Regions from separate parts of the Alteromonas sp. ABH4_453 genome, predicted to be linked through region 2. Evidence: predicted binding sites of a transcription regulator. Region 2 holds the regulator's gene; the other holds the start of a gene.
What was found. The regulator FNR, encoded in region 2, switches genes on or off when oxygen is low (the NO sensors DNR and NnrR bind a similar motif). The targets are predictions, from matches to a motif close to TTGATCTAGATCAA.
Positions count from the first base shown of each region.

Region 1: ccoG (cytochrome c oxidase accessory protein CcoG) is a predicted target of FNR. The motif match lies at 3,924-3,937, and genes of this name have one in related genera.

Region 1 covers NZ_JBSWXP010000004.1:121,221-133,492, reverse strand. Annotated here, with positions in the region: gene ACXAGV_RS09345 (SDR family NAD(P)-dependent oxidoreductase) at 1-242, opposite strand, end outside; gene ACXAGV_RS09340 (acyl-CoA dehydrogenase family protein) at 590-2,350, shown strand; gene ACXAGV_RS09335 (DUF3016 domain-containing protein) at 2,445-2,990, opposite strand; gene ACXAGV_RS09330 (hypothetical protein) at 3,097-3,462, opposite strand; gene ccoG (cytochrome c oxidase accessory protein CcoG) at 4,001-5,431, shown strand; gene ACXAGV_RS09320 (serine/threonine protein kinase) at 5,428-6,411, shown strand; cobalamin riboswitch at 6,516-6,780, shown strand; gene ACXAGV_RS09315 (TonB-dependent receptor plug domain-containing protein) at 6,871-8,793, shown strand; gene ACXAGV_RS09310 (thiol:disulfide interchange protein DsbA/DsbL) at 9,159-9,791, shown strand; gene ACXAGV_RS09305 (HD domain-containing protein) at 9,881-10,471, shown strand; gene ACXAGV_RS09300 (alginate export family protein) at 10,541-11,761, opposite strand; gene ACXAGV_RS09295 (ABC transporter ATP-binding protein) at 11,898-12,272, opposite strand, start outside.
Region 2 covers NZ_JBSWXP010000008.1:24,072-36,343, forward strand. Annotated here, with positions in the region: gene ACXAGV_RS15860 (LysE family translocator) at 1-508, shown strand, start outside; gene ACXAGV_RS15865 (YciC family protein) at 591-1,322, shown strand; gene ACXAGV_RS15870 (glucosaminidase domain-containing protein) at 1,315-2,106, shown strand; gene ACXAGV_RS15875 (DUF2987 domain-containing protein) at 2,103-2,750, shown strand; gene ACXAGV_RS15880 (patatin-like phospholipase family protein) at 2,773-3,798, opposite strand; gene ttcA (tRNA 2-thiocytidine(32) synthetase TtcA) at 3,799-4,752, opposite strand; gene uspE (universal stress protein UspE) at 4,901-5,824, opposite strand; gene fnr (fumarate/nitrate reduction transcriptional regulator Fnr) at 6,074-6,811, opposite strand; gene ACXAGV_RS15900 (sulfite exporter TauE/SafE family protein) at 6,857-7,516, opposite strand; gene ccoS (cbb3-type cytochrome oxidase assembly protein CcoS) at 7,503-7,733, opposite strand; gene ACXAGV_RS15910 (heavy metal translocating P-type ATPase) at 7,735-10,200, opposite strand; gene ACXAGV_RS15915 (FixH family protein) at 10,200-10,679, opposite strand; gene ccoP (cytochrome-c oxidase, cbb3-type subunit III) at 10,904-11,857, opposite strand; gene ACXAGV_RS15925 (cbb3-type cytochrome oxidase subunit 3) at 11,874-12,035, opposite strand; gene ccoO (cytochrome-c oxidase, cbb3-type subunit II) at 12,037-12,272, opposite strand, start outside.

The sequences.
Region 1 (12,272 bases), on a different contig from region 2:
ACCTCACTCACCGCGGCTTCAATATTGCGCACAACACTTACATCACACGGCTTCCAAACAGCATTAGGTAACGCTTCTTCAAAATCTCTGATATCTAAATTAATGACTTGATAACCGTTTTGGCTAAACAACTTGCATACCGCAAAACCGATACCCAAGCTTCCCCCCGTTACAATGCAAACAGGGAGCTGCGCATCATCACTGCTATGTTTAAGGTTTTTCTTCGCGCTTTCTGAATTCATGTTTTTATGTACCGTGTTGCTTGTGCGTATGTGAACGGGTTATTTCAATGTAGGCTAAGCATGCCAGTGAGAATTTGAATTGCAAGCGAGCTTACCACTTGAGTTCACTTTTCTATATTAACATCAATGCGTCAGGCATCATCACCAGAGCCTGTATGACCTTTGCTGCACATTAAAAGTCAACGAGCCTTGGTAAACCTATGTGTTTCTCTCATATCAGTCCGTATAGATCATTACCCACATCACCCAAATTTATTATTAACTTTCCTTTAACGGACTATTCGGACTACGCTTTTTGTGACTATAATAGACAAAATTAAAACACTTGTTTGAAAAAGGAGTCTTCCATGCCTCTGTACCACGCCCCTACGACTGATTTTCAGTTCTTGTTAAAAGACTGGCTTGGACTTGATGCTCACTACGAAAAGCTCGGTATCAGCGACTTTGATAGCGAACTTGCCAACGAAATTATTGCACAGGGTGCAAAGTTTGCTTTGGATGTGGTTGCCCCTCTTAACCGTGAAGGCGATGAAGAAGGCTGTACGCTAAAAGACGGCAGCATTACCACGCCTAAAGGCTTCGCTGATGCCTATCAGGAATATGTTGCTAACGGCTGGAATGCAATGCTAGGTACTGCCGAGTACGACGGGCAAGACTTGCCGTACACCATGGCTGTGCCTGTTCACGAAATGCTAAACGCGGCGAACTTAAGCTGGCGTTTAACCACCATGCTTACTGAAAGCGCAACACTTGCGGTTACTAAGCACGCCAGTAAAGAATTAAAAGATATCTACCTTGCTAAGCTAATCAGCGGTGAGTGGACAGGTACCATGAACCTGACCGAACCTCACGCAGGAACAGATTTGAGCTTGCTTAGTACCAAAGCTGAGCCACAAGGCGACGGCAGCTATAAAGTCACTGGTAATAAGATCTTTATTACCGCAGGTGATCACGACTGGAGTTCGAACGTTATTCACCTTGTTCTAGCTCGTCTACCTGACGCCCCTAAAGGCGTTAAGGGTATCAGCTTATTCTTAGTGCCCAAGTTCCTTCCAGATGCCAGCAATGAGCCTGGCGAGGCGAACAGCTTGTCAGTGGGAAGCATCGAACACAAAATGGGGATCAAAGCGAGCCCGACTTGTGTGATGAATTTTGACGGTGCAACGGGTTACCTTGTTGGTGAAGAAAACCAAGGCCTGGCATGTATGTTCACCATGATGAACGATGCACGCTTCCAAGTAGGTCTGCAAGGTTTAGGGGCGGCAGAAGCCTCTTACCAAGGCGCGCTGACCTATGCCCGCGAACGCGTTCAGTCTCGCGCACCTCAGGGTATTCAAAATCCAGAAGGCAAAGCAGACCCGATCGTCTTTCAACCTGACGTAGCGCGTATGTTACTTACGCAGAAATCACTGATTGAAGGCTGTCGTGCGCTTTCACTTTTCTATGCCAAGTTTATGGACGTTGAGAAGCTTGGTGAAGGTCAAGAAAAAGAAGATGCCGACAAGATACTTCAGTTTTTAACGCCTATCTGTAAAGCTTTTATGACGGATATGGGCCTTGAGACCACCAGCCTAGGTGTACAAGTATTTGGTGGTCACGGCTTTATTCGTGAATGGGGTATGGAACAACTTATGCGCGACGTGCGCATTGCTATGTTATATGAAGGCACCAATGGTATTCAGGCGCTAGACCTTATTGGTCGTAAGCTTACCCGAGACGGCGGTCAAATGATGGAAGCGACCTATAATGCGTTTAATGCTTTAGCTAGCGACATTCAAGACAGTGAGGCGAAGGGTCTGGCTCAAGGTATTCTTGATGACTGGCGTGCATCTTCAGCCGATTGCTTAGGTATGGATGCCACTACCGCTGCGGCAGCTGCTTGTGATTACCTAGCGTACAGCGCTTATTCGTTGATTGGTGTGCTGTGGTACAGCATGGCCGACAAAGCACAAGCTTCAGGTAACGCGGTACTTGCAGCGTCTAAGATGAAGACACGTGACTTTTACATGGAACGTATCTTAGTACGTCGCGATGCGCATAAAGCCGCATACAAAGCTGGCCCTGAAAGCACGCTCGCAATATCAGGTAATGAGTTTGACTATCTGTAGGTAGCTTGTATTTTTATAGCCCGTAAAATGAGGGTTATAAACACAAAAAAGGTCACTATATGTGACCTCTTTTATTGTGATTTGAACGAATGCGTTAGTCGTTCGCCGCTACTTGTGTTGAAAACGTATCTGAAAACCAATCGTTAAGCATGGCTTTTTCGTAGGATAGCGATTCCGTTCGATTGCGACGTATATTCGATTCCATAAAATCCATATCTTTAAGTTTTACATCTTCACCGCTTAAAATGACTTGACCGTCGGCATTAGCTAACGAGTAACTAAATGTCATTCTAGGAATATCAATGCGCTTAATGATACGCACGTCGCTGCCTGCGCCGTTGCCAAATCCCACAAATTGACTCGGCCACACTTGGCCGGCTAAATCAACGTTCGTTACCGTCATAGACAATACCTGCGATTCTGGCAATTCACTGGCTAATTCAACGATATGCGATTCGAGCTCTTTTAACGTGCGCTCTCGAAAGCGTTTACGAGATTCGTTAGTCGGCCTCACATCACTGTAAGACTCCGGCTCTTCCCACGTAATTTTAACCTCAGCGGCTTGAGTGGGAACAAAAACGGCAAGAAGCCCTATTGCTGCGGCGCAACTTAAACAAGAAAAAGTACGTAATTTATTCACTTTCATGCTCCTAAATTCAGTCGATTTAACTTCGGGTTAGCAAGCGTGACGAGAGAAATTAATTTAGCGCTATTAACGCAGCATATTTCCTACAAAAAGGCTCATGTCATTGTGCAACTTGCATAACTGGCGACTGCTTAATGATTAGGCATAACTTAGCGCGTTTAGTTCCCGTAAAATTTGGGTTTATATCGTCATTCTCACAATAGGTGTGGTGGAAACGTTTCACGCTAGCGCTATCGGCTGTGATTTGTTTAACGTAACTCTGCTGGTATGGCTTTAAAGGGCTAAGCTGTATATTTATTCTATCTTGTAAACTTTGCAGTTCTTTGCGCTCTGGAAGAGTGGCGATAGACACCAGCCAGTCGGAAACAGAGTTTTGAATATCTTCAAAGAGATACTGAACAAAAGGAGATCGCAGCACAATTATTAAAACAATAATTTCAGCAGCGATAATAAAGAACCTAAACATGACTTCTCAGCTAATTTCGGCGAACGTTCACAACAAATAGCACCCAAATGGGGCGGATTGAGACACAATATGCCCTCAATTTTTTTGCCAAATTACATTATAACAACGTCCACTGTACATGATTTGGGCGCTAAATAACCATAATATTGGCGTTAATAGTAGTTCGATAACTGATTGTGAATAAATACAGTAATCTATACGCTGGTATATATAGGGACGGTTAGGCTTTGATCTACAAACCTTAAAAGTCTCAATTCACGTTGAACGACTGATTGCTCGCAACTTAAATTGCCGCGAATATGACATTTATATCTGACATTTTGTAAGTTAGCTTGCAACAGCTGTTTGTAAAGTTTTACATCAAAACTCTATTACACCTCGTTAAAACCAAATGAATGGAAAACCTTCTGAAGTTTCAGTATTGACTGAAACTTTAAAAAGGTAGACCATACGTCGCATTATTGATCTATATTAAATATGACGTGTTGAACGCAGTTATACTGCACAGGCAGTTTGTTACGTCACATAAGGTTAAGTTATGAATGAACAAATACCGGTAAAGACCGTCACGCCGGTAAAAGTACATAAACCCAAGGGCACACCTGAGGGAAAACGCCACGATTCTCGTAGTCGTATTTATGTGCGAGCAGTACAAGGCCCTTTAGAGACCTTTAGACGCATGTTTGGCCTCTTCTTTTTGGGTCTTTTCGCCATCATTCCGTGGATTCAGTACAACGGCCACCAAGCCGTGCTGCTTGATATTGGCGAGCAGCGATTTACTATATTCTCACTAACCTTATGGCCTCAAGACCTCACTTTACTGGCCTATATATTCATTGTTTCCGCCTTTGCACTATTCTTTGTCACCACTTTCGCTGGTCGTGTGTGGTGCGGATTTATGTGCCCTCAAACAACTTGGGTATACATTTATACTTGGTTCGAAGAGAAGTTCGAAGGCCCGCGCAATAAACGTATAGCGCTAGATGCGCGTAAAATGGATGCAGATAAGTTTTTGCGTAAAACGGCGAAACATACCGCTTGGGTATTAGTAGCACTGCTCACTGCTTTAACTTTTGTTGGCTACTTCACGCCAATTGATGAACTGTTTGTTGATTTTGTAACATTAAATACCAGTTTCTGGGCAGGATTCTCTGTTATTTTTTTTGCAGTTTGTACCTACGGTAATGCAGGCTATATGCGTGAAATTATGTGCACGCACATTTGTCCTTATGCACGTTTCCAGTCAGCCATGTTCGACAAAGATACGTTCACCGTATCGTACGATGCAAAACGCGGCGAACAGCGCGGCCCACGCCCTCGAAAGCTCAGTCACGAACAGGTGCAGGAAAAAGGCTTAGGTGACTGCATTGACTGTAATTTATGTGTTCAAGTCTGCCCTACCGGTATCGATATTCGCAACGGCCTTCAATACGAATGCATCAACTGCGGTGCTTGTGTTGATGCCTGTAACGGCGTTATGGACAAGATGGGCTATCCCAAAGGCCTGATAAGCTTTACCTCGGAAGAAGAACTTGCTGGCGGTAAAACTCATATATTGCGCCCTAAATTAATTGGGTATTTTGTCGTACTTGTTGTTATGACCGGCTTGCTATTCGCTAATATTTGGATGCGCAGCCCCACCGAAGTCGACATTATCCGCGATAGAAATTCCCTATACCGCGAAACGAATGAAGGGCTAATTGAGAACGTCTATACAATAAAAGTACTTAACAAAACACAGCAAACCCAAACCTACTCTATTGCTGTAAAAGGTCTGCCTGACTACGAGTATATAGGTGAGCAAACTGTAACAGTTGAAGGCGGTGCGGTGTATAGCACGCCAATTTCAGTTGCAACTGACGCCTATAATCTGGAAGATACGGTTACCGATATTTTTATCAGTGTAACCACCACAATTGATGGGGAAACGGTTACTGTTGATGAGCCAACTAAGTTCCTTTATCGATGACAGATTTTTCATTCTCTGGGCTTAGCCCAGACACCATATTAGATGCCCTGGAAAGTCAGGGCATTTTTCTTCAAAGCGGTTTGCTAGCACTAAATAGTTATGAAAACCGCGTCTATCAGTTTTTGGCTGAAGACGGTCAGCGCTATGTAGCAAAATTCTATCGCCCAGGTCGATGGACCGACGCTCAAATTCTTGAAGAACACGCGTTTGCTGCAGAGCTAATCGATAACGAAATTCCATTGGCTGCGCCCATTTCTCTCAATGGCAGCACGCTGCATCACCACACCGTGGCCGAAACTGACTATCGATTTGCGTTATTTCCTTCGGTAGGCGGCAGGCAATTCGAAAATGACAACCTTGATCAACTCGAATGGATGGGGCGTTTCATTGGCCGTATTCACCGCGTGGCCCATGCTAAAGGGTTTGCACATCGCCCCTCGATTGATATTGAAAGTTACCTCGATGAACCGAAGCAGGTGCTTACGCAAAGTACACTTTTGCCAGAGCATTTAAAGACAGCATTTTTTGCCATACTTAACCCCGTTATTGATGCCACGAAAAAAGCGTATAAGCCAACATCTAGTATTCGACTTCACGGTGACTGCCACCCAGGCAATATACTGTGGCGCGACGGTCCGACCTTCGTTGATTTAGATGATTGCCGCATGGGCCCTGCTATCCAAGATTTGTGGATGATGCTAAGCGGCGACCGCCAACAACAGCTTTTGCAGCTCGATACTTTGGTTGAAGCATACGAAGAGTTTCACCCGTTTGACACTGCACAGTTGCCACTTATTGAGCCCCTTCGCGCAATGCGCATGGTGCATTACATGGCATGGCTTTCTCGTCGTTGGGAAGACCCTGCGTTCCCTCGGGCATTTCCTTGGTTTGCTGAAGATAAATACTGGGAAGGCCAAATACTTGCCCTTAAAGAACAGCTATCTGCACTCCAAGAGCCCCCGCTCAAATTGGGTTACTGATTCAACTTTCACATGACTTAACAGAGCGCTTTTTCGGTGCTTTAATGCATTTCGAAAAGGCGTAAGGTATAAGAAACCGTATTCGCTATCACTTTTTAAGTTCTATATACTCGCGCTGTGTAGGTGCTTTTGTCGCTATCCATTACAACCTAAGTGACAAAAGTTAAACGGGAAATCAGTGAAAGGCTGATGCTGCCCCCGCAACGGTAAACTCAACGCATTGTCGTTTTCTTTTCTTTGCGCCACTGTCATTTATACGTTAACGCGCTACAGCGCAATTAAACGCCACTAGATGGGAAGGCAAAAGAGCCACTACCTTATCGGTATTGGTGAGTAAGCCCGGATACCGGCCTGTACTTCATGGTGTCGTTTGCTTGCTCACATCCATAATTAAGCAAAAACGTGCACTTTCCCTAATCATGTGCTCGGGTGGAGCGCATCAAAGACAACATAAAAACCATGCGTACACATTTTACTAAAGCAGCCCTTAGCGCTGCAGTTATTTCGTGCTTAAGCACACCTGCCTTTGCTCAAACTTCTGACCAAGATATTGAAACCTTAACAGTAACAGGCACGCGTTTGCCTATTTCGTTAACCAAACTTCCTGGTTCAGTATCGGTGCTAACTGAAAGCGACATTAAAGCGTCGGGCTCACTTCAACTTACCGAACTAATTCGCGGCCTACCGGGCGTTAGCTTGTCTCAGTCAGGCAGTCCTGGTGGCTTAACAGAGCTGCGCGTGCGCGGCGGTGAAACCAACCATCTACTTGTTTTAATTGATGGCGTTGTTGCCAACGACGTAGGCCAAGGAAGCCTGGTTGACCTTGCTCACCTAACTAGCGCCAACGTAGTGCGCATTGAGCTACTTCGCGGTCCGCAAAGTGCAAGGTGGGGAAGCGGCGCAATTGGTGGTGTATTAAGCATTACCACTAAATCTGGCCAGTTTGCCGACAATATTTCCTACGTAGATTTTTCTGCTGGCGTTGGCACACAAGGTACGTTGCAGGGCAGCATGAATGCGCGCTCACAAAGCGATAATGTGGGGGTGTCTGCCTATGCAAGCTACATTAGAACTGACGGCGATAATGTGTCTCGCGTTGGAAACGAAGATGATGGCTATGACAATATGACTGCCGGCATAAACCTTAATTATGCCGCCACCACCGAGCATACCTTCATCGCGAATTTACGTACTGTTCAATATGAAAATGACTATGATAGTACTGACTTTGTAATAACCGGCCTGCCAGCTGATTCAGACAACGTAACTGACGGCACACAAATTAGCGCGAAGTTAAGATGGGAATTTGCCCCTGAAAACACAGGCTACCGCTCGGCATTAAGTGCACACTATCGTAAGGATGAAAACGATAATACTGAATCGGGTACTGATACAGGCGGCACCACGGGTGAGCGTATTGAGTTAAACTGGACCGGTTTTTACACCATCGACAATTGGGATTTTGCAGGCGGCGTTGAATATCTACAGCGTCTTTTTGACCAGCGCGGCCCTATTGTATTTGGCGATCCTAATCAAAAACAACACGACAACACCTACAGCATATTTGCAGAAGCAAACAGTCAGTTTACCGAGTCGCTAACGGCAACATTAAGCGCAAGGTTCGACAACAATAGTGAATTCGATAACGCCGCAAGTTATCGCGGCGGACTCACATGGCAACTTAACGATTACTACGCCGTTTTTACCAGCTATGGTAAAGCCGTTAAAACCCCTACTTTTACCGAGCGTTTTGGTTACTTCCCAGCGAGCTTTATAGGTAACCCTAACCTTGAGCCCGAAAGCAGTGAAGAATGGGAAGTAGGCGTTAAGGCAAACTGGCAATCACTGTCTGCACAAATCAGCGCTTACACTACTGACCTTGAAGATGAAATTAACGGCTTTGTATATGTTTCTGACTTAGGTGCGTTCAGTGCGGATAATATCGATGGTGAAAGTTCACGAGAAGGGGTTGATGTAGAGCTAAACTGGGACAGTGGCTATGGTGACATTTCTGCCGCCTACAGCTACCTAGACGCTGAACAAACTGACAGTGGTATCACAAGCACAGAGTTACGTCGTGCTCGCCATCAAGGCTCGTTAACTTATACCTCTGACTTTGGTACAGAAAAGTTCAGCTTTTACACTAAGCTGGCCTACACTGGAAGTCGCTACGACACTTTCTTCCCGCCATTTCCTGAGCCATCTCAAACGTTAGCGCTTTCAGCTTATACCCTTGTTACCGTTAACTTCGGTTATCAAATTGACAGTCAGTGGCAGGTCTCGTTGAAAGTCGACAATGCATTTGATGCCGACTATGAAGACATTGTGGGCTATGCGGGTCAAGAGCGTCGCGCGCTACTTTCTGTTAGCTATACTATGTAGTTAATTTAGGCTTAGCCTAGCAATTTATCCGGCTACATCTTGGTGTAGCCGTTTTTCGTTCAATAGTTCCACGTCTATTGTATTGCTGTAGTTTTTGCATCTAATTATTATCATCTCTTTTACCGCTAACCTAGGCGTCAGATCGTTCCCTTTCTCACGTCTTATGATCTCCCCTTCGCAGTTAATGTTATTCATATTCTATTCATAGTAAGAGGTTTATTCTGCGACAATCGCTTATCCTATCGCAGCCAATGTTAACCTTATCGCGTACTAAGACCTTGTTGCGAAACAGGTCCTAGTTAAGCGAATAAGGCTGTGATAATCTCAACTTTGATAATCGTTTTTTTAATACAGGATCATAATCCATGAAAAAGTTTGCAGTAATGTTTGTCATGGCAATGCTTTTGCCATTAACAGCTTGTGCTCAAGAGCCGGCGTCTAAATGGAAAGAAGGCACGCACTATAAAGTGCTTGATAAAGAAGCCACAGATAAACCCGTAATTACTGAGTACTTCTCATTTTGGTGCCCCCACTGCTTCCAATTTGAACCAATCGTTGCACAAATTAAAGAAAAGAAAAGCGACGGTACTAAGTTCAACAAAGTACACGTAAACTTTATGCGCTTTACCGGCCCAGAAGTTCAGGACGATGCTACCAAAGCTATGCTTATTGCACGTGCAATGAAGCAAGAAGATGCAATGAACGGCGCTATCTTCAACTATATTCATAAACAGCGTGCGTCTATCACAGGCCTGAAAGACCTTCGCAACATCTTCGTAGTTAACGGCGTAGACGGTGCAGAGTTTGATAAAATGGCGAAGAGCTTTGGCGTAAACAGCATGGTTCGCAAAAACCAACAGCAAATCGATGAGTACCGTGAACACCTAACTGGTGTGCCTAGCTTTATTATCAACGGTAAATATCAGCCAACGTTTACCTCTGATATGACCTTTGATGACATCGCTGACCTTATCGTGTGGTTATCAGAACAGAAGTAATTGCTTCTTATCAATTACACTTCACATTTTACCCTCAATAATTGAATGGGCGCCAAGGCGCCCATTTTTACGCCCAAGAGCCTTTTGACATGCATGCTGTTAGTGATTTTGCCGAATTCATCTGTGAACTCGATCAACTTAAAGCGGTGAAGCGCCAGATTACGCTTCCAAGTGATGACTACCGTCAGGAAAACTCCGCCGAGCACAGCTGGCATGTCGCATTAATGGCAAACATGTTAAGTGAATATGCAGCCAAGCCAATTGATATCACGCGAGTTATTCGCATGATCCTTATTCACGATATCGTGGAGATTGACGCTGGCGATATGTTTGCATTTAACGAGCAGAGCGATCACGATGCGCAAGCTGAAAAGGAAATTGCGGCCGCAAAGCGCATTTTTGGTTTATTACCAAGTCCACTCGATAGCGAATTGCTCAATTTATGGCTTGAGTTTGAAGCAGCAGAAACTGCCGATGCAGAATTTGCTAAAGCCATGGACCGAGTACTTCCTGTATTTCAAAATATGAAAGACAATGGAGGAAGCTGGAAGCGTCACGGTATCGCAAGAGAGAAAATTGAAGCGCGAAATGCACATTTAAAATCTTGTGCGCCAGCACTGTGGGACTATGTTACTCAACAGCTAGATATTGCCGTTGAAAAAGACTGGCTAAGTCAATAACGACTTAGCCAATCTAGTTTCGTGAAGCTATAACGCTAGGTTAGGTCTGAGAGTTAATTCGCATAGCAATTAAAAACGTGTACCAATCCACATCCAAAAGCGATTAGTGTCTACTTTTATATCGCCCGCGTCGTAGGTACCGTACTTGATACCGAAATTGTACTTACCCGCAAATTTTTTGGTGTATTGAACATTAACTTCGCTACCTAAATCATCAACACCATTGCTGCTGTCGTCAGCGCTGAAATCATGATATGCCAAAAGCCACTTACCACCGGCTAGGCCGCCAGAAAGTGAAAACTTCAGGTCTTGTAAGCCTTGTGCTGGTGTCCCCAAAAACTGATCGGTCCAACCGTTGAACTTGTGCATAGTAGCAAGAGGTGTAGCAAACCCGTACAGTCCATCATCTGAACCTAGTACTTCATAATCGACTTCAGCGGTTACACCAGAGAAGGTTGCGGCTAGATAGGCATTTAGGTAAGACGCGTCGAAATCAGTGGCTGCCTCTCCTGCGCCAGCTTCGCTCGATTGCGTAGCAAACTCAGCGCCATAAGCCCAATTTATGCTGTCACCTTTCATCTTTCCATCATAGCTTACGCCATACGTATCCAGTGTATTGTCTGTATCATTATCTACTTCTAATAAATACGCGTAGGCCACAAACTTACCGATTTTCGACTTATAAGTAGCGTGAAGGATATGATCTTTTGAATCTAAATCAGCGGCTTCGGCGAAAATACGGTTACGTTTATATAAATAGCTATAGAAAAGCTCTAGATTGTCAGTTGCCGCATATTTTGCGCTTACGGCATCAAAGGTCTGGCGGTCCTGTCTCCAACCAACGTGACCAACAAATCTGTGGTCATCTAGCGTAATAACTTGGCGACCAACCTTGGCGGTAAAACCATCTGTTTTGTATTGAATAAAGGCTTGGTCAACTTCGGTCGTTTCAGGGTCAGCAATAACCGAGTATTCACCCACATTGAAGCCAGTAGGCCCTACGGTAAACTCATCTTGCCCCATTACAATGCGGCTGTCTTCAACCTCAGCGGTAAATGAGAAACCATTAACACTTCCCGAGCTAAAGCCTAAACGTGTACGTAACGTTAGCGCGCTTGCATCTTCTAGCGCGTTGTCTTGATCTACGGCCTCATAACGCAAGTTTAGGTCTGCCCATGCCTTTGAGTCGCTTAGCGCTGTGTGAATATCCGCAGCCATCGCGCTGCTGCCTAGTACTGCTATAACAGAGGCAGCTAACATATTAATGCTCAGTTTTTTAAACGTGTTCATGCGTGTTCCCTATCGATTTTGATTTTAGCTTTTTATTAGTCAATACTTACCCAGCCAGCATTAAAATGCCGGTTGAAATGTAAGAGTTATGAATTGTGAGCGGTACAACTACCGCCCTTATCAGATGCCGATAGTGCTAGGCAGCATCTGATTTTTTAATATCTTTTTTTTCAGATGTCACCCCGCTGGGTTTTGATGTTGCGTTGTTAGTTCTGGAAGTAACGGTTTCAACCTTCTTCTGTTTGTCGTAAAGGAAGGTTAATACCTCATGTCGGTAGTGGTTATATTGTTTGTTGTCGGCAAGTGCTAATCGATCACGCGGGCGAGGCAACTCAATATCTAGAATTTCACCAATGGTGGCGGCGGGCCCATTGTTCATCATTACGATGCGATCAGATAGCAATACCGCTTCATCCACGTCATGGGTAATCATGATGACGGTGTTACCCAAATCAGCATGAATTTCCATTAAAGAGTCTTGAAGGTGTGCACGAGTTAATGCGTCAAGCGC
Region 2 (12,272 bases):
CATGTACACTAGCGTTGGTATTGGGCTAGCAATCTTATTGCATGTTGCTTACTCATTAGTGGGGCTTAGTGTGGTTATTGCAACTACTCCATGGTTATTCACCACGTTTAGCTATGCCGCCGCAACTTATTTACTGTACCTTGCGTTTGGTGCGCTTAGAAGCGGGCCTGTAAAGCAAGACCAAGCTGTTGACGCTGAAAAGAAAACATCCCACATATCGGCAAAGCGCGCAGTGTGGATGGGCTTTCTCACAAATGGGCTTAACCCAAAAGCGACACTTTTTTTCCTCTCGTTATTTACTGCAATTATTAGTATTGATACACCATTTACAGTAAAACTCAGCTACGGTATCTACTTAGCTATTGCTACTGGACTGTGGTTCTGTTTTCTTTCATACCTTTTAAGCACCAGTAAAGTAGCTGAGCTTATTGGTAAAAAAGGGTATTGGTTAGACCGTGCGATGGGTGTGCTACTCGTCGGTTTGGCTGCGAAATTAGTATTAGGTTAACGTTTGTTTACCATACAAACAGGCATTTGTTTTTGCGAATTGATATAATCGCTCTGATTTTTCAAAAAGAAAAGAGAGTTGTGTGAAAGACATAAACCAAGACCGCCTGAACAATACGTTGTCTAAACAGTATCAATTTGATACCAAAGGTCTATTGCGCCGCGCTGCCGGTTTAACAAAGGCAAATTTTTCATCATTACTGCAGGGAAGTGTTGTTCTATTTCTTACGTTTGTCGTGTTAGGTGTATTTGCTCAGCAATACATTACAATAAATGACGATGGAACCTATGTTTTTGAGCATCAGTCAATCATTGAAATTGTCGCAATCTGCATCGTTGCCCCGCTGTTGACGGGGTTGTACATGATGGGCGTTTTTGTCGCCCGTGGCACTAAAACTTCAGTATTTACCGTATTCCAATTTTTTCCCCTTATATTTTTGGTCGCGTTAACCCAACTAGTAAACAGTATTCTTGTTCAACTTGGCATGATGCTGCTTATAATTCCTGGTCTGTACTTTTATTTAGCGTCGTCTTTTTCCCTAATGTTAGTCGCTGATAGAAAGCTGACGCCAATTAGTGCGATTATCCTGTCCTGTCGCGTATTTAATGCATACTGGGCTCAAATCGCCAGCATATTTGGTGTGTTCTTTTTACTGTTTGCTTCAGTTCCATTAACGCTGGGGTTTTCACTTATTTGGGTATTACCTTTTTATTTTAGTATGATGGGCTTACTCTATCAGGAACTGATTGGCGAGCAGGGAGTGAGCACGGAAGCATCTGAAAACGATGTGAATGAGTCTAGCTTCGATGCATAAGCGTGAAACCTTTAAGATAGTCCTTATAACGCTGGGCGTTTTGGCGGTAATCGTCATCAATGCCATTATTTTTACAAAGGACGAGCCGGATATTTTAGAAATACCGCAAACGGTTGAAGCTAAAAAGCCGGTGCCTGACTTTTCTGCCTATACAGATGTAAAAGAGAAGAAAGAAGCGTTTTTTAACTATTTACGACCTGAAGTAGAGAAACAGAATGCTTATCTACTTACGTTAAGGCATTACGTGCAAACCCTGTACAGGAAGGCGTTAGCCAACGAGTCGCTCTCTGAAGAAGATATGGCGAGGCTTGAGTGGCTTGAAGAGGAATATCGAGTTAAGCCGACGCAACCGTTAAAGATGAAACTGTTGGCGCTGTTGCAAAAAATTGATGTTTTGCCTGCGGAGTTGGTACTTGTGCAAGCTGCAAATGAGTCGGCTTGGGGCACAAGCCGATTTGCAAGAAAGGGATATAACTTCTTTGGTTTATGGTGTTTCTCTAAAGGCTGCGGTTTTGTCCCAAGCCGTCGAAACGATGGTGCATCTCATGAAGTTGCTAAGTTTGATAGTCTTTCGCGCGCAACCTACACCTACATGAGAAACTTAAACCGCCATGACGCATATACAGATTTAAGAGAAATCCGTAGCCGATTGCGTGCGAACCAAATTCCTATTACTGGAGTTGCTTTAGCTGAAGGGCTAATGAATTATTCCGAGCGTGGAGCCGCTTATGTTGAAGAGCTTCAAACTATGATCCTATTTAACGAGGAGTTTTTATCCGAATGATACGCGCTGCTTTATTTTTTGCTTCATCTCTGTTTATAGGTGTTGGCAGTTCATCCGTAGCTGCTGAAACGATAGACGTTGAGTACAGCCGTTTCTACAGCCATGTTAAAAAACTAGACAATGAAGATACCCAAGCGCTTCAGTTTGCCTTTGGTTTTGTCCGTGTTGGCGAAGGGCGTTTATGTGCGGTTAATGAAGCATCTATTGTTACTGATAAGAAAACGATGCCTTTAGAGGTAACTGAAGAGGGGCGTTTTACTGTACCTACAGAGAAAGCACTGAAGCTGGCTAATGCACTGGTTCGAATTGACTTAGACGAGCGGGCTAACGTTTGTGATATGTCGGTGCAGCTTGAAACCAAAGCGGAATATCTAAAGCAGTATTACACAAAAGACGACCTTACTTTTTTGTATGGTCAATACGAAGCTTTCTTTAATGAAATGGGAAGCTTCTTGTCTTTCATGATGCCCTCGGTAAAAGGCTTGATGATTCAGTTTGATGACAAGAATTTAGACTTCATTACACCACAAGGTGTGCAAATTAATAATGGCGTGTTGCATCTAAAACAAGATTGGATCAACGACGCTAAAGGCTTAACGTTACCTCATGCGCCGCTGCGCGTGACCGCTATGGCGTCAAGTTAATCACCAGCTAAGGAATTGGGTATCAGGTAAGCAACTGATACCTAATTTGCTCTGCAACACGGGCGATGGTTTCTTCGCCTTTTGCGCACAGTTCTTCCGCCCTATGAAACTCCATGATACCTACATCAGTAAGCTGCGGTTCTATTAGTATATCTGGCGGGTCGCCGGCTAAACGTGAGCGAGTAACACGAGCCTGCAGTATTTCAAGTGAACTGCTCATAACGCTCATAATTCCCGGTGGGTTTCGCTTATTCACTTTAGCCGGTACTTCGGTAAATTCTTCTTCTACTTTTTCAATAACATCAGAGGCTATGCTTTCTTCGGTATTCACATCTTCAGAAGCATTGACTTGAAGCTGCTCTTCACTTTCTTCTGACGCTTTATCATCTTTACTATCAGGCGAAAACCATTGGCGCAATACGTTTTGGCTTTTAGTAAAAAAGTCTTCTGTTTTACGCTGGTTTTCCTCGTGATCCTGCCTTAATTTCTCCAAGCGAAGTGGACGAAAATCAGCGTTGAGGTTAACCGCAATCACGAAGTCTGCGCCTAACTGACGACATAAGTTCACGGGGACGGGATTAACAACGGCGCCATCAACTAACCATCGATCGCCATGTGCCACGGGCGCAAAGAGCGCTGGAATAGCGCACGATGCTTGAATAGTGTCGCCAATAGGACCTGAGTTAAATACCACTTCACGGCCGGTATAGAGGTCAGTTGCCACCGTCGCAAAGGGCTTCAGCATTTCTTCATAAGAAGAGACACAAAACTCGCTGGCAAGCTTGTCGAAAACTTTTTGGCCGCTAGCGATGCCACCGCGCCTAAGCCCAACTCCCATAAGCGCAAGCACTTGCCAGTCGCTAAGTGAACAGGCCCACTCTTTCAACCCTTCCAGCTTGCCACTTGCGTAGGCAGCACCAACATAGGCACCAATAGAGCATCCCGCTACAACGTCAACTTTTACGCCGAGTTTTTCTAATGCTTCAATGATGCCAATGTGAGTCCAGCCCCTTGCGGCACCGGCACCTAACGCAAGTCCAATTTTCATTTACTTCGGTTCCATAATGTTTATAACTTCAATAGTATTATTTTCAACACTGAAGTCTGTACTATTTTCTGTAGTGAAAGCAGGTTCATCGAACCCGATATCTCCATCTTCTACGGGACCGTCTTGAGTGGCAATCGATTTAAAGTCATAAAGGTTACTGTCTACAAGGTGTGAAGGGGCCACGTTTTGAAGCGCACGGAACATCGACTCTATACGACCTGGGAAGCGACGGTTCCAGTCTTGAAGCATTGCTTTGATGTTTTGGCGCTGTAAATTTTCTTGTGAGCCACAAAGGTTACAAGGAATAATCGGAAATTCAGCGGCCTGAGAATATTTCTCGATGTCTTTTTCTGTGCAGTACGCCAATGGACGAATAACGATGTGTTCACCGTTGTCGCTGACTAGCTTTGGCGGCATAGACTTAAGCTTTCCACCATGAAACATATTGAGGAAAAACGTTTCTAGCATGTCGTCGCGGTGATGACCTAATGCAATTTTAGTCGCACCTAACTCTTTTGCCGTGCGGTACAGAATACCACGGCGCAAGCGAGAACAGAGAGAGCAAGTCGTCTTTCCCTCTGGAATTTTGTCTTTAACAATAGAGTAGGTGTCTTCTTCTACAATTTTGTAGTCAACGCCAATGCTTTCTAGATATTCAGGCAAGATATGTTCTGGGAAACCAGGCTGCTTTTGGTCAAGATTAACCGCAACGATATCAAAGTGAATAGGCGCAATCTTCTTTAAAAACAATAAAATATCTAGCATGGTGTAGCTGTCTTTACCGCCAGATAAACACACCATTACTTTGTCGTTGTTTTCAATCATACCGAAATCGCCAATGGCTTTACCCACATTGCGGCGAAGTCGTTTCTGAAGTTTGTTGAAGTTGTACTTTTGCTTACTTTGCGCAGCATTTAATGGCGACGCGTCAGCACTGTTTGTGCCTAAACTCATAATTAACTAGCTTGGTTTGTGATAAAGCCACCATTATACATTAAAGCGGCTTTTCGAGACCATGCTTGTGAAGTTAAATTTGTTGGTGACATACCGTGTTGGCCGCTAAGTAACGGCAAACACGGGCTATGAGGTACTGATGAAAAGATTACACCGACAACGGCGACACAAATCCATCTGGCTTAATAGCAAGCACATCGCAATTGAGTTCGTCGATCACGTGTTCTGCAGTGTTACCAATTAGGGCCGCTGAAATGCCCACACGGCCAACGGTACCAATAACAACCAGTTCTGCATCCAGTGTTTTTGCCACTTGCGGGATAACTTTTTCAGGCAAGCCTTCTTTCACTACACATTTGTCTTCTGGAATACTGTATTTTAGTGCGTGGCTGCGCATTTCTTTCAAATGATGGCTTTTTACCGCGTCATGATAGGTGTCGGGGTCGAATTCAGGTACTTCTATCGCGATATTAAGTGGAGTAGAAGGGTAACTGTTGACTAAATTTACGCTGCCTTTCAATAAAGAGGCGTAGTCGTTAGCAATAAGGGTGAGCTTATCGTTTAGTGCGGCATGTTCATCGTCTTCACTGCCTACGTTTACTGCAGCAATAATCTCTCCGCCTTCTGGCCAGTCGTGCTCTTTAACGAGCAACACTGGGCGAGGGCATTTACGCATTAAGTGCCAGTCGGTGGGAGTGAAAATAACAGAAGCAAGATCGTCGTGCTTTTTGGTTGCCTTTACTACTAAATCTATCTGATTGTTTAGGGTGTAGTAAATAATCGATTCATACGCGCGATTATTCCATTCTACAACGATATCAGTTTCAGTGAATCCTTGTTCTCTTAAGTGGGTGGCAAGCCATTTTGCATGCTCCTTTGTGACTGCATCGCGCATTGACGCGCGCTCATCGGGGCTAAGCATGGTCGTCATATCATAAGATAAGTCGTATACCACCATCATGGCGGTAACTGAAGCGCCTGTTTTTGAAGCGAGTTCATAAGCACGGCTTAGTGCAGGTTGGTTATCGCGCTCGGCATCTACCACGGCCAGAATTCGTTTACACTCAATCATAACGTCCCCCTAACTACGAAATTTAGTAGTGGCTGTCGAAATCGAAGCTTTCTAATACTAACTATAAACGACATTGGGAAAAACGTAAGTTGTTTTAGATCAAGAATTTTACGAGCCGACCATGAGTGAATTTAGTGATTTGAATAAAATAAGGCGCAACCGGCGTGGTGCTGAAAGGTTAGATAGGTGGCTAACACAGGTCACAAAAAAGCGCGCTTAGTGCGCGCCATATTTAACACTTAAAAAGGACTAACCGCAGACAACGCTTGGGCCGTTAAGCGCCGCTAGTTTGGTGTTTAGTCTATCGAAATCCAAAATAGTAATAAGCTTGCCGTCTACTTTTATGATGTTGTCTTTTTGAAAACGGCTTAACAGACGACTAATCGTTTCAATCGTTAACCCTAAATAGTTTCCAATTTCGTTGCGCGTCATGGTTAAGTGGAATTCTCTATGGGAAAAGCCACGCTCTTCAAAGCGCTGAGAAAGATGTGATATAAAATACAATAAACGCTCTTCTGCGGTTCGCTTGTTTAAAAGCATGATCATGTCGTGATCTTGTTTTATTTCAGCGCTCATGAAGCTCATGATTTGGTGGCGCAGCTTAGGAAATTGCACTGACATTTCGTCGAGGGTCTCGTAGGGAAGCTCACACACCATGGCAGTTTCTAACGCAGAGGTATAGCTTTGGTGTTTGTTCTCTCTTAATGCATCGAAACCGATAATGTCACCAGGAAAGTGGAAACCGGTAATCTGTTCTTCACCTTCGGTATTAGTCACAAATGATTTAAATGAACCGGTTCTTACTGCAAATAAAGAACGGAATTTATCACCAGTTTGAATCAGTGTGTCACCTTTATGAAGCGGCTTCTTGCGTTCAATAATATCGTCAAGAGATTCGATTTCTGTTTTGTTTAACGCCACCGGTAAACACAGGTGACTGAAACTACAGTTTTGACAGTGAATAGAAAATTGGCTTCCTTTGCTCATAATGCACGCTCTATAAAAGAATACTCGACAATGATACACCCATTTTTAAACGATTGCGCCATGGATAAGATAAGCGGCATATATGGCCATTATTACTGCAATAATTTGTCTAAAATGGTTATGTTGAAAACTTCGAACAATATATTGGCTACCAGCGCTTGCGGCGAGCAAGGTGGGTAATGTACCCAAACCGAAGAAGAACATAATACCAGCGCCTTCTAGCGCATTACCCGCCGCGAGAGACCAGGTAAGTGTGGAATACACCAAACCGCAAGGAAGCCAACCCCAAATAAAACCATAAGGTAACGCACTGAATGGGGTCTTAAATGGCAAAAAGCGCTTTGAAAGCGGCTGGACTTTAGAAAATAGGCCTTTACCCGCATTTTCCAGCACCGTTAAGCCAGTCCACCACTTCCCTAAATAACACGCCAGTAGAAGCAACATGATTCCGCTAAGTAGGGAAAGGGCATAGTTGGCAAGAGGTATATAATCTGCTGCAATTTTTCCAAGTGCCCCGGTTATTGCTCCGGCGATGGTGTAGCTCACTATACGTCCCATGTTATAGGCAAGGGTATAGGGTAATGCTGAAGCGCCTTTAGGCGATACCATCCTTAGCGCAGCGACAATTCCACCGCACATTCCCACACAGTGAACTCCGCCGGCTAAGCCGATAAGAAACGCAGAGAAGTAGTTAATCCCTTCCATGTGGCGCTTGGCTTTTGTCTACTTTACTGTCTTGAAGTTGCTTGCGTTGCTCAGCTAGCTTTTTTTCTTCTGGCGGAAGATCATCGTCAAACAGTATGCTATAACCTTGGCGATCTAAATCTTCAAATTGATTGGTTTTCACCGCCCAAAAGAATATCACGATAGCGACGGCAACAATGATGATGGCGATTGGAATTAGTACGTAAATAATACTCATGCTATTTGCTCAAAAGTCGCGTTGAGTTTGTGACCACAATGATACTGCTTAACGACATACCAACAACAGCCATCCACGGTGAAAGTAAGCCTGATACGGCGAAAGGTAAGATTAAAACGTTGTAACCTACCGACCAGCCAATATTTTGCCTTATTTTTTGCTTCACTTGGTGCGCAGTTCGAATAAGTTCTGGTACAGAAAGCAGCTGATCGCCAAGCAGTATCACGTCGGCGGCAGTTTTAGCCACGTCTGTGGCATTACCTACTGCAATTGCCACATCAGCGCTGGCAAGAACGGGCGCGTCGTTAATACCATCACCCATCATCATCACTTTCGCGCCAGATTGCTGCATAGCTTGAACGGCTTCGTACTTTTGCTCAGGTGTTAGGCCACCTTTAGCGGTCAAAATTGGCAATGGTGCGGTAAGCGCATTAACGTTTTGCTGTGTATCACCACTTAAAACGGCGAGGGTATGGCTTGCAGCTAATATATCGAGAGTTTCTTGCGTATCTTCTCTTAGTGAATCCTTTACTTCATACGCCGCCATAATGCGCCCCTTAACCGTGAGAAACACGTTAGCTGAAGGGAATTCATCAATGAGTTTTATCTGTGATTCGTGAACGCAGAATGCTGCAGATCCCATAGAAAACAAGGTGTCATTGATCTCACCGCTGATACCGCCTCCTGGCGTAACGGTAAAATTAGTTACTTTGTGTACCGTATTATCGATAGCGTCAGCACTGCCGCTAGAGGCAGTATTCTCTCTAGCTCTATCATCACTAAAGGTGACACCGTCACTAAAGGCTTTGGCAATCGGATGTTCAGAGCGTGATTCCAAAGCGCGGGCGATGGAAAACGCGCTGTCACTATCTACGCCGTCAGCATACCAGGCGTTTGAAATAGTGAATTTACCTTGTGTAAGCGTACCGGTTTTATCTAGTGCAATGGTATCGATGTCGGTAATTTGCTCTAAAGCATCGGCGCGTTTTAGTAAAATACCTTGTCTGTTTAACTTTGCCATAGCGCAGGTTAACGCTGATGGCGTGGCCAACCCTAATGCGCAAGGGCAGGTTGCAACCAGCACCGATATGGTGATCCAGAATGCCTCGTCGCTACCCTGATACGCCCAAAAGCCATAGGTTAACGCCGAAATCAGCAATACCGCGGTAACGAAATAGCGAGAAAAATTATCGGCTATCTGCGCTGCTTTAGGTTTACTCGCCATGGCACTTGCTTGCAGTCGTACAATTTGATTCACCAGCGCATTTTTAAGGGTCTGCGTAACCGTAATGGTTAGCGTACCATCTTGACAAACCGTGCCGCCGTAAACCGGGCTACTGTTTGACTTACGCACGGGGTTAAACTCGCCGGTAAGCATAGATTCGTCAACCGCTGCGTTGCCGTCGGTTACCACCCCATCAATGGGGACTGTTTCACCAGGCTTCACTAGCACTACGTCGTCAATTTTTAGCTGCTTAGCCAGACACTCGGTTAGGCTGCCATCCGGATTTAGTTTGGTCGCTGATACGGGCACATACTGCATCATATTGGCAGAGATCTGTGCGGCGCGATGACGACTGCGATGTTCTAAGAATCGGCTAAGTAACAGCAGAAAAATAAACATACAAATGGATTCGAAATACACTTCACCTTGCTCTAATACTGTAGAACGAATTCCAGCAATGTAAGTACCGAATATGGCGAGCGTAACGGGTACGTCCATATTAACTGTTCGTGCGCTCAGCGCTTTAGCTGCACCAACGTAGAATGTGCTACCAGAATACAGCACAACCGGGGTGGTGAGTGTAAGGGCAACCCAGTAAAAGTACTGTCGAGTTTCTAATTCGATAGCGCCAAACCAGTCAAAGTAAAGCCCTGTCATCAGCATCATAACCTGCATAGTCATAATACCTGCAAGGCCTAGCTTTTTAAGAAATGTTTTTTGCTCACGTTTATAGCTGGCTTCGTGCTCATCGGGATGAAACGGTGAGCCAATGTAGCCAATGCGTTTTAGCGTAGACAGAATTTGACTAAGCTTTATTTGAAACGGTGACCAAGTAACTAAAGCGCGGCGCTCTTGAACGTTCACCGCGACTTGCTTTATCCCTTCAACTTTCGACAGTTGCTTTTCGATAAGCCAGCCACACGCAGCGCACGTAATACCTTCAAGGGTTAATTGAATCTGCTTGTCCTGACCTTCTTCAAACACGAACTCTTCTTGAAGGGAAGGGTCGTCATAGACTTTTAGCTTATCTAACGTTTCTAAAATACCGTCGTCAGATTTTTGCGCCGGTTCGGTTCTAAACTGGTAATAGTCTTCAAGGCCGTTGTTAACGATCGCTTCAGCTACCGCTAAGCAGCCAGGGCAACACATGTCTCGTTGTTGCCCTAAAATGACAGTAGTAAATTTCCCATTGTCTGGACTCGCTATAGGCAAGCCGCAATGGTAACAGTCGTGCTTTGTCATTATGGATTGAATTTCATTTTGCCAGTGTGGGGCAGATAGACCGTGTTTTGAATTTTCCAGCTATCATCAATCGGCGTCAGCGATATGCGCCATTTACCGTCAAGGTTTTCTTCAATAAAGCCGCGATAAATACCGTTAGCGTCGCGACTCAATAAAACGCTAACATCGCGCTCTTCTAGCGTTACGTGATAGAAACTTAATTTAACCGCGTTACCTTCTTGAGGAATCCCCGAATGAAATTGCAGCGCTATGCTTCCATCTTCAATGGTTAAATCAGTGGTGATATTCATGCGGCGGGCTATGGCTTCTTTGTCCAGACGGGCATTGATTGCTTTTCCTTCCTTGTAGTAATCGTCTACCACCAGGCTATCTTCGGTACTAATAGCAAGGTTTAACAACACGCCACCCATGATGAGTGTAATGATAGGTACGGCAATTAAAAACCAGGGCCAGAACTCTTTATACCAGGGTCTATTCATCGAAATCTTTCTCGTATTTACTTCACTAGCAAGGTCGCTAACAACATATTTATTATTGCTACATCAGTTAATAACAATAAATATAGTGTTGGGGACACTGGTTTAATGCGCACAAAATGTGTTCGCAACGACACTTTCTGTATTGCTGTCTATATCGCTGTATTTTCTCATAAAAAAAGCCCCGTAGTAACGAGGCTTTTTAAGATATTTAATGATTTAAATCATTAATCATTTGAAAGGCTGTATACATACGCTGCAACAACGTGAATTTTGTCATCACCCAAGGTTTTCTTGAATGAAGGCATTACACCGTTACGACCGTAAGTAAGCGTTTCTGTTACCGCTCTGTGGCTGCCGCCGTATAGCCAGATATTGTCAGTAAGGTTTGGTGCACCAAGTGCTTGGTTACCTTTACCGTCCATACCATGACAAGCCGCACACGCTGCGAAACGAGCTTTACCTGCTTCTGCAAGCTGAGGGTCCACATCGCGACCGCTTAAACTAAGTACGTAGTTAACCACTTCTTCGATACCGTCTTCACCCATAGCATCTAGCCATGCTGGCATAGCTGCTTTACGACCAAGCGTAAGAGTTTCAACGATTTTCGCACCTGAACCACCGTACAACCAGTCGTTGTCCGTTAGGTTAGGGAAGCCGCCATTTTGACCACGTGCATCAGAACCGTGACACTGAGAGCAATTTTGTAGGAACAAACGCTGACCTACTTTATTTGCTTCTGGGTCTTTAGCCAGTTCTTCAACAGGAACTTGTGCATACGCTTCGAAGATCGGATCGAACTTCTCGGCAGCGAAATCTAGTTCACGATCATATTCTACTAGGTAGCCTTGCTCTTTAGCATCAATACGCGCCTGAGCTGACTCTTCTAGCGATTGAATATTTTGGTTAGAGCTCTTCCAACCCAAAATACCTTCATACGCACCTAGGCCAGGATAAAGCGCTAGGTATAAAAAGCCCCAAACGATGGTCATGTAGAACATAATTGTCCACCAGCGAGGAAGTTGGTTGTTCAACTCCTCAATACCATCAAATTCGTGGCCCATTGACTCACCTTCAGCTACGCCAGTCTTGTTAGAAAGGCACCAGCGAAGAAGGAAGTAGCAACCAATGATTAACCCTAGGGTTATCACTGAAATCCAAATTGTCCAAAACATACTCATGAGTTCGAGACTCCTGCTAATCTTCTTTTGATTTTTCTTTTTCTTCGTCTGCAAACACTAGGTTTGCAGCTTCATCGAATTTTTTCTTGTTGCGGCTGCTAAACGCCCACCACACAACACCGATGAAGCTTACAAAGACGATGACAGTAAAAATGCTGCCTACAATTCCTTGGTCCATATTATTTCAAATGTGTGCCAAGAGATTGTAGATAAGCAATAAGGGCCTGCATTTCCGTTTTGCCCTGTACTGCCGCTTTCGCACCCGCGATATCTTCGTCGGTATACGGAACGCCGAAGCCACGGAATACTTCCATTTTTTCAGCTGTTAACTCGCCATTAAGCGTGTTTTCCGCAAGCCAAGGGAAACCTGGCATATTCGACTCTGGTACTACGTTACGAGGATTAAGCAGGTGAA